3 regions of the Butyricicoccus sp. AF35-5AC genome follow, and region 3 is predicted to be linked to each of the others. Evidence: riboswitches for the same ligand, from Rfam matches in the RefSeq annotation. Region 3 holds a riboswitch; each other region holds the start of a gene.
The links. A riboswitch is a leader RNA that binds a small molecule or an ion and turns the genes downstream of it on or off. The one in region 3 is predicted to bind cyclic di-GMP.
Positions count from the first base shown of each region.

Region 1: linked by a shared signal. The riboswitch ahead of DWZ82_RS16075 (transposase) and the one ahead of DWZ82_RS07540 (transglutaminase-like domain-containing protein) in region 3 are both predicted to bind cyclic di-GMP.
Region 2: linked by a shared signal. The riboswitch ahead of DWZ82_RS09885 (S-layer homology domain-containing protein) and the one ahead of DWZ82_RS07540 (transglutaminase-like domain-containing protein) in region 3 are both predicted to bind cyclic di-GMP.

Region 1 is NZ_QUDX01000007.1:129,371-131,641, reverse strand. It holds gene DWZ82_RS10470 (helix-turn-helix domain-containing protein) at 1-301, shown strand, start outside; cyclic di-GMP riboswitch class I at 509-599, shown strand; gene DWZ82_RS16075 (transposase) at 881-1,372, shown strand; partial or broken gene DWZ82_RS16070 (IS256 family transposase) at 1,387-1,764, shown strand; gene DWZ82_RS10455 (hypothetical protein) at 1,827-2,271, shown strand, end outside.
Region 2 is NZ_QUDX01000006.1:213,143-215,413, forward strand. It holds cyclic di-GMP riboswitch class I at 597-688, shown strand; gene DWZ82_RS09885 (S-layer homology domain-containing protein) at 798-2,271, shown strand, end outside.
Region 3 is NZ_QUDX01000004.1:168,897-171,167, reverse strand. It holds gene DWZ82_RS07540 (transglutaminase-like domain-containing protein) at 249-1,070, opposite strand; cyclic di-GMP riboswitch class I at 1,086-1,174, opposite strand; gene DWZ82_RS07535 (S-layer homology domain-containing protein) at 1,449-2,271, opposite strand, start outside.

The DNA.
Region 1 (2,271 bases), on a different contig from region 3:
AGCCGACTATATGACGTACAATTTTGCGGACAAATCGCTCTCCATCGAACACCTGTCCCAGCGTGCTGCGCTCAGCACCTGCTACTATATGCGTAAGTTTAAGGAATACCAGTCGGCAACACCGCATCAGTTTTTGCAGACTGTGCGTCTGAGCGCCGCAAAGCAGCAGCTGCTCACCACCTCGCAGAGTATTGAGACCATCGCAGATAACTGCGGTTTCTCCAGTGCTTCGCACTTTATTATGGCCTTCCGTAAGAGCACCGGCATTACCCCGCATCAGTACCGCACCCAGTGGAAATAAAAAGCACACTCTCCGTACTGCGTCCACAGGATGAAACGGTCGCGTGTACAGACAGGCAAGCGCAGCGCAGCTGTGCTATCCGAACGGTGATATTCATCAGATTGCTGCGCGAAATGTCGTTTTTATGACACGAATCGTATAACAGACCAATCGCGTGCTTATACAGATTATGGTATAACAATCAAAAATCAGGTACATATACGGTGTCTGAGAGATAGGCAAACCCATCGAAAGATGGGGGACGCAAAGCCGGAAGGGTCTAAGGCGGCGAACGCCGCAATGACAGCCGGTTGTAAGCATCAGCGAAGACGCTGTTAACCTCTTCTGCGCTTTATTTGGCAGAAGGAGGTGTACGCCGTCAAAAGAATATGGCAAGCCGATTCGCGGTGCAATACACTGCTCGCAGAGCAGGTAAAACTCTGCCCTTTTGTGCTGTTCCAACAAAGATATAAAAACGCTTTCAAGTCATGAGTAGCCATGTCTTGAAAGCGTTTTTTTATTTAAATTTGAAGCCGTTAAAGCAGATAAAATACGGAGGGAAAGTTATGAAAAACGATTGTTATCGGCAATAGTATCATTGTGTTTGTTGCGACAATGGCGCCGACTGTGGCGTTTGCGGCGGTCGCAGAACTCGAACGCGAGTACATCCTCCAGCGCCAGCGCGAGGGTATCGCCATTGCCAAGACAAAGAGCCAGTACACCGGACGCAAGCCGATACCGCTGCCGGACAACTACGAGCGGGTTGTTTCCCGATGGCGTGCCGGAGAGATTACCGCAATCGAGGCTATGTGGCAGACTAGACTTAAACCTAACACCGAGTTCATGGAAAACGGTCTGGAGGCCGAGCTGGACGATCAACTGGGCTACAGCCGGTATGACTACAAGAACAAGGACACGGATAACGGCCGGAACGGGCGCAGCAGCAAAACCCTGCGCACCAGTTTTGGCGATGTAGAGGTATCTGTGCCGCGGGATCGCAAGAGCGAATTCGAACCCAAGGTGCTGCGGAAAAATCAGACCAGCATCAGCCAGGACATCGAGGATATTTTCATTGCTGTACGGATAATTTGACCGGTTTTTCTGCGGCAATTGAGGCGGTCTATCCCAAGACGGAAATCCAGAACTGCATCATCCATCAGCTTCGAAATTCCGGCAAATATGTCTCTTACAAGGATTTGAAGGCACTTATGGCTGACTTGAGAGCAGTCTACGCAGCGGTAGATGAATCGGCTGCTTTGGACGCGTTAGACACGTTTGCAGAACACTGGGACAAGAAATATCCTAAGATTTCTCAGTCATGGAGGGATAACTGGGCAAATCTCAGTACCTATTTCAAGTTTCCTCAGGCACTCCGACGGCTGATCTATACGACCAACACGATTGAAGGCTTTAACCGTCAGCTCAGGAAGGTAACCAAGTCGAAATCCGTGTTTCCGACCGATGACAGTCTTTTCAAAATGCTGCAGCATGAGCCGAAAACCTGTAAACGCTGCACAGTATGTGCTCAGAAACGGAGGAACAGCAGATGATTACGAACGAGTACGGTATTCATACCTTTTCACTAAAATTTCAATGCAAATATTCCGAAATTCAGAATATTATCGAACAAAATGAGTGCATTCGTACCGGCAAAGGGAAATCAGGGCTTTCGTCATATTACCAGATGCCGCAGTTCAAGTCCATCGGCGTTGAAATTCACTTAGGGCAATCCATCTCGCATCCGTGCTGGCTGATACTGATTGTTAACCCGTCTTCTCCGCTCGCCAGTACCTATGAACCGACTGCATTATTTCAAGCTGACGAAAAGTCTGTTCAACAGCTAAAGCACCACCTGCGGAATATCCTTGATAAGATCGGCGTTGACCGGCGGCTCAAGGGGTTTAAGCTGTCGAGGTATGATTTGACCTGCAATCTGTATTATGACCGCAAGGCGGATGTTCAAGATCGTTTGGATATTTTCAAGAAATCCT
Region 2 (2,271 bases), on a different contig from region 3:
CTATCATACCGTATATACAGAACAAAGTCAATCGGGGCAGAAATTGTTCACATTTGATTCATAATTAAACTTTGGTACACAGAAAAGTTGCAAAAATGCAATATTCTTGTCCTCGTAACACTTTGCAATCGAACATTTGTTGCATAGTCCTAAATCGGCAGTTTCGGCAAAGCAAAAGTGGTCAAATAATTGACCACTTTCCGTAAAAATATTTTGGTTTTCCCGACAATTCGGACAAATAAATTCCGAAACGCACCTGTACAGAACAGATGTACAGCGGCGCGTTAAGGGGGAGAGGAACGAAATCCGCGCCGCCCGCGTCTTTCCTCTCCCCCTGCTGCGGTTATGGATAACTCCCTTGCGGCAGTTACCCACAGCCGCAGCACCCCCTCACCATTCTCGCGGCGGCGAACGCAGAGAGAAATCTTTTGAAGTCTATAACAGTAGACCCTTTCCGACGTAAGCAGTCTGCAATTTTGAACAATTACTTGTTTAAGTACAAAAGGACTTTTGTTGAAATTGACAAAGTAATAATTGACAAATGCCAAGCAACTTAGTACAATTTAATTAACTAAAAACCCAAACTCTTAGGAGAATGGCAGAAATGGCAAAACAGAGGAAACTCTGCGGCGCAAAGCTATAGGGTCTAAACGATTGCTCTGCAATCGCATGACAGCCAGTTACCTAACCAGTCCCCGCATTTTAAGAAACAGCGCAATACTGTGTGGACTACTATCCATGCGGTACTGCGCCCTTTTTTAACTGTTTGGGCGCAAAAGAAAGGGAGCGATCGAAAAATGAAACGCACACGAATCAGCGTATTGCTTGTAATAGCCTTGCTGTTGCAGCTATACGCACCACTCACGGCAGGCGCAGCGGACTTTACGCCAAACCCACAGACGGAATATGCCAAACGGTTTATTGCCGCCTGTGATGGACAGACATGGTTCATCAATGAGATTGAGCGTCTTCTGAACGCACAGCAACGCACACTGGATACCATCACCGGAGCGGAAGACCTTGTAGAAATCAAGAGCATTGGTCTGAAAGGCCGAAACATCACCGGACATATACCGGCTGCAATCGGGGAACTTAGTGAATTGCGGTATCTGTTCCTCTCGGATAATCATTTGAGCGGAGATATTCCATCTGCGCTCTATACGCTCCCGAAATTGCAGAATGTGGATTTAGGCGGTAATGATTATGCAGGTGCGATTCCTTCCGAATTTGGCACAATGCCCGCATTGAAAACGCTGGTTCTCAAAGACAATCAGTACACCGGTACGATACCGGATACGATTTTGAGCAATACCCAGATTGAGGTGCTGAACCTCATGGGAAATCAGTTGACCGGCGGTTTTCCTGCGGCAGTTGCCGGTATGAGCAGTCTGAAATACTTGAACCTTTCAGAAAACGTTATCGGCGGCACGATTCCCGACCTGTCCGCGCTGACGAATCTTATCTCTCTTTCGGCGTGGCAATGCGGCATGACCGGCACGATTCCCGAAACGCTGTACTCGCTTTCCGGTTTGCAGATTTTAGACCTGTCCGAAAACAAGCTGGAAGGCGAAATCTCTGCCGGTATTGCTAATCTGGCAGGCTTGCAATATCTCGCGCTGGACACGAACCCTCTGCGCGGTGTATTACCGGACGCATTTACACAGACTGCGTTGACCGAGATTCATTTGGAAAACACTTATCTGCGCGGTTTAGTTCCTGCTACGCTCAAAGCACGTCATGACGCAGGCGCAAAGGTCTATCTGAACAATAACTACATGACCGGCGCTGTCTTGAAGGATATGCCGAACAACAGCGGTAACTTTACAGATGGTGCAGCAAGCGAACAGTATCAGCTTACCAGCACTCGTTCCACGGTTACGGTCAGCAAGGACGGCACGGTAAACCTGTATGCGCTGCTGCTGAACAAGTCGCTGACTACCGGCAGCACGGCAAAAGTGCTGCTTAGACCGGACGAGTATGTTGTCACCTTCGATGATACCAAGGTGCAGGTTACTGCGGATAGCAGCGGTATCTATGTGAAGGCATTGACGGATATTCCGCAGAATACGAATTTCAGTATCACAATCCAAATCAAGGACAACACCGGCTCTGAATACTCCAAGGTAAAGCTGACCCTCACTACCGATGTTACCAGCGGTGGCGGCGGCGGTATCGGCGGCGGCGGTATCGGCGGCGGTGGCGGCGGCACACCTGCAACGCCCAAGGCAGAACACAAGCTGTATATCAACGGCTTTACCGATGGTATGTTCC
Region 3 (2,271 bases):
AGAATTTTACGATCTTTTCTGTCGGCAGACACGCCGGACTGCATACACAGCCCTTTGCCTGAGCCGGACAGAAACCCTCCGAATCCTCTTCTTTAGTATACCATAAATGTCCGCGAATAACAAGCAAATACTGTAAAAACGAAGAAGAGTTTCAATCCGGAATCGTTTTTTATGCAAGAAATCGCCGCTGATTGGGCATAAACATACCCTATCAGGACCATTTGCATACAAAATAAAATGAAAAAGTGTTAAGCCGCAACTACTGCAAGCGCATCGCTGGTATTGGTGTAGGTCAGCGGAGATACGCAATCATGCAGGGTTTTTGCGTTCTTCACGCTGCGGGTAACCGCGTAGGTCAGATCAATCTGATACCACTCGCCATTCAGGTTTACCTTATTCCAAGCGTGGTAGCTGGAGCCGGCGTAACCCTTGGTCAGTGCGCACGGGATGCCCTGGCTGCGGCACATTGCTGCAAACAGCGAGGAAAAATCGTAGCAGATACCGGTGGTGCCCTTCAGGGTAGCGGCGGTATCCGGGATGTACTTGGTAATCTTGCCACTGGTGATCTCATTTGCCAGCTTGTTATCATAAGTATAACGGCTTGCCATATAGTTGTAGATGGCGATAACCTTAGCCTCGTCGGTCTTGGCGTTCTTGCAGAGCTCAGCAGCCTTAGCGGATACCGTATCACCCTTGGAGAACTGAACCTCGGAAGTGGAGGCCAGATACGGAGCGTAGCTGTCCTTAACGGTTACGTTCATGGACTTGGACTCGACCTGCTGATAGGACGTACCGGAAACGTTGCGGTACAGCGTTACGGTGTACTTGCCGTTGCCCTTATCGAGAGAGAAGGAAGCATCCTTGCCGCTCGGGCAATCATAGAATACGGTCTTGCCGTCGTTGTACTGAATACCAACCTTGAGTCTTGCACTCGAGGAGTAGTTTACGGTAACATAACCGTGGGTGGAATTACTCATATCCACAACATCATTTGCTGCTGCTGCGGTAATGCCCATCGAGAGGGCAGCTGCTGCAAAAACTGCGCATGCAATACGAAAAAGCCGCTTCATATCCGGCGATCTCCTTTCGGTAACTGGCTGCCAGCCCTCTCGATGAGGGGTAAGGCCCTATAGCTTTGCGTCGCCACCTTTCGGTGGGTTTGCCATTATCGTTTGAGATGCGGTCAAAGCGACTGCATCATCTTCTTTTATCCACACTATAGCGCATCTGTCGTGTTTTGTCAACAGGGTTTTACAAAAAAAGAAGAAATTATGACATACTGCCGCAGATTTGCCGAAACTATGACATTTTCCCCGTTTCTCCTGCTCTTATCGCAGCGATTTGTTTGGGAATGCCTCTCGCTCCAAAGCGTGAGATAGCGCGAAGAATCGCTAAACAAACGGCGGCAGGGGTATTCCCCTGCCGCCGCTTTCTATCGGTTGATTTGCTTATTTGCTGCCGTACAGTCTGTACAGGAACGTGACGATCTGTGCACGAGTGCAGGTCTCATCCGGACCAAACAGCGTGCTGCTGATGCCCTTGGTAATGCCCTGCTCGGTTGCCCACTTGACCGCATCGGCGTAGTAGGCGCTGTCGGCCACATCGGTAAATGCCGATGCACCGACCGAAGCCGTCGCCTTGGCCGCACGATACAAGAAGGTAACGCCGTGAGCACGGGTGCAGGTGTCATCCGGGCTGAACGTAGCAGCTGTAGTGCCTACCGCAATACCATTCTCGACTGCCCACGCGACTGTCTTAGCGTAATACTTGTCAGAAGGCACATCGTTAAAGTTGCTCAACGCACTCGGCTCGGGCGAGCCTGCCGCGCGCCACAAGAAGGTTACAATCTGCGCTCTGGGGCAGGCAGCGTTTGGAGCGAACAGCGTGTCGCTCATGCCGCCGGTAATGCCCTTCTGCGCCGCCCAGAAGACTGCGTCATAGTAATAATCCTCCACGTGCACATCAGTGAAGAAGTTGAGCATGGTGTTGTCGTCCATAAAGACTGCCTTCACCGTGATCCTGCCTGCAGGCATGACGAAGGTGTACTTGCCGCTGCCCTTGTCGGTCAGCGCAAGCGCCTTACCGTCCTTGTCCAGCACGGTCAGGCTTTCGAGGGTGTAGCCCTTGTCAGGGGTTGCCGTGATGGTCACAGTGTCGCCCTTGGAGGCAGACTCGGGAGATACGGTGACGGTGCCGTGCTCATAGATGCCGGTCGGGATCTTGGTGTCGGGAATGGAGACGCTTCCGCCGCCGCCTCCTCCACCGCCGCCG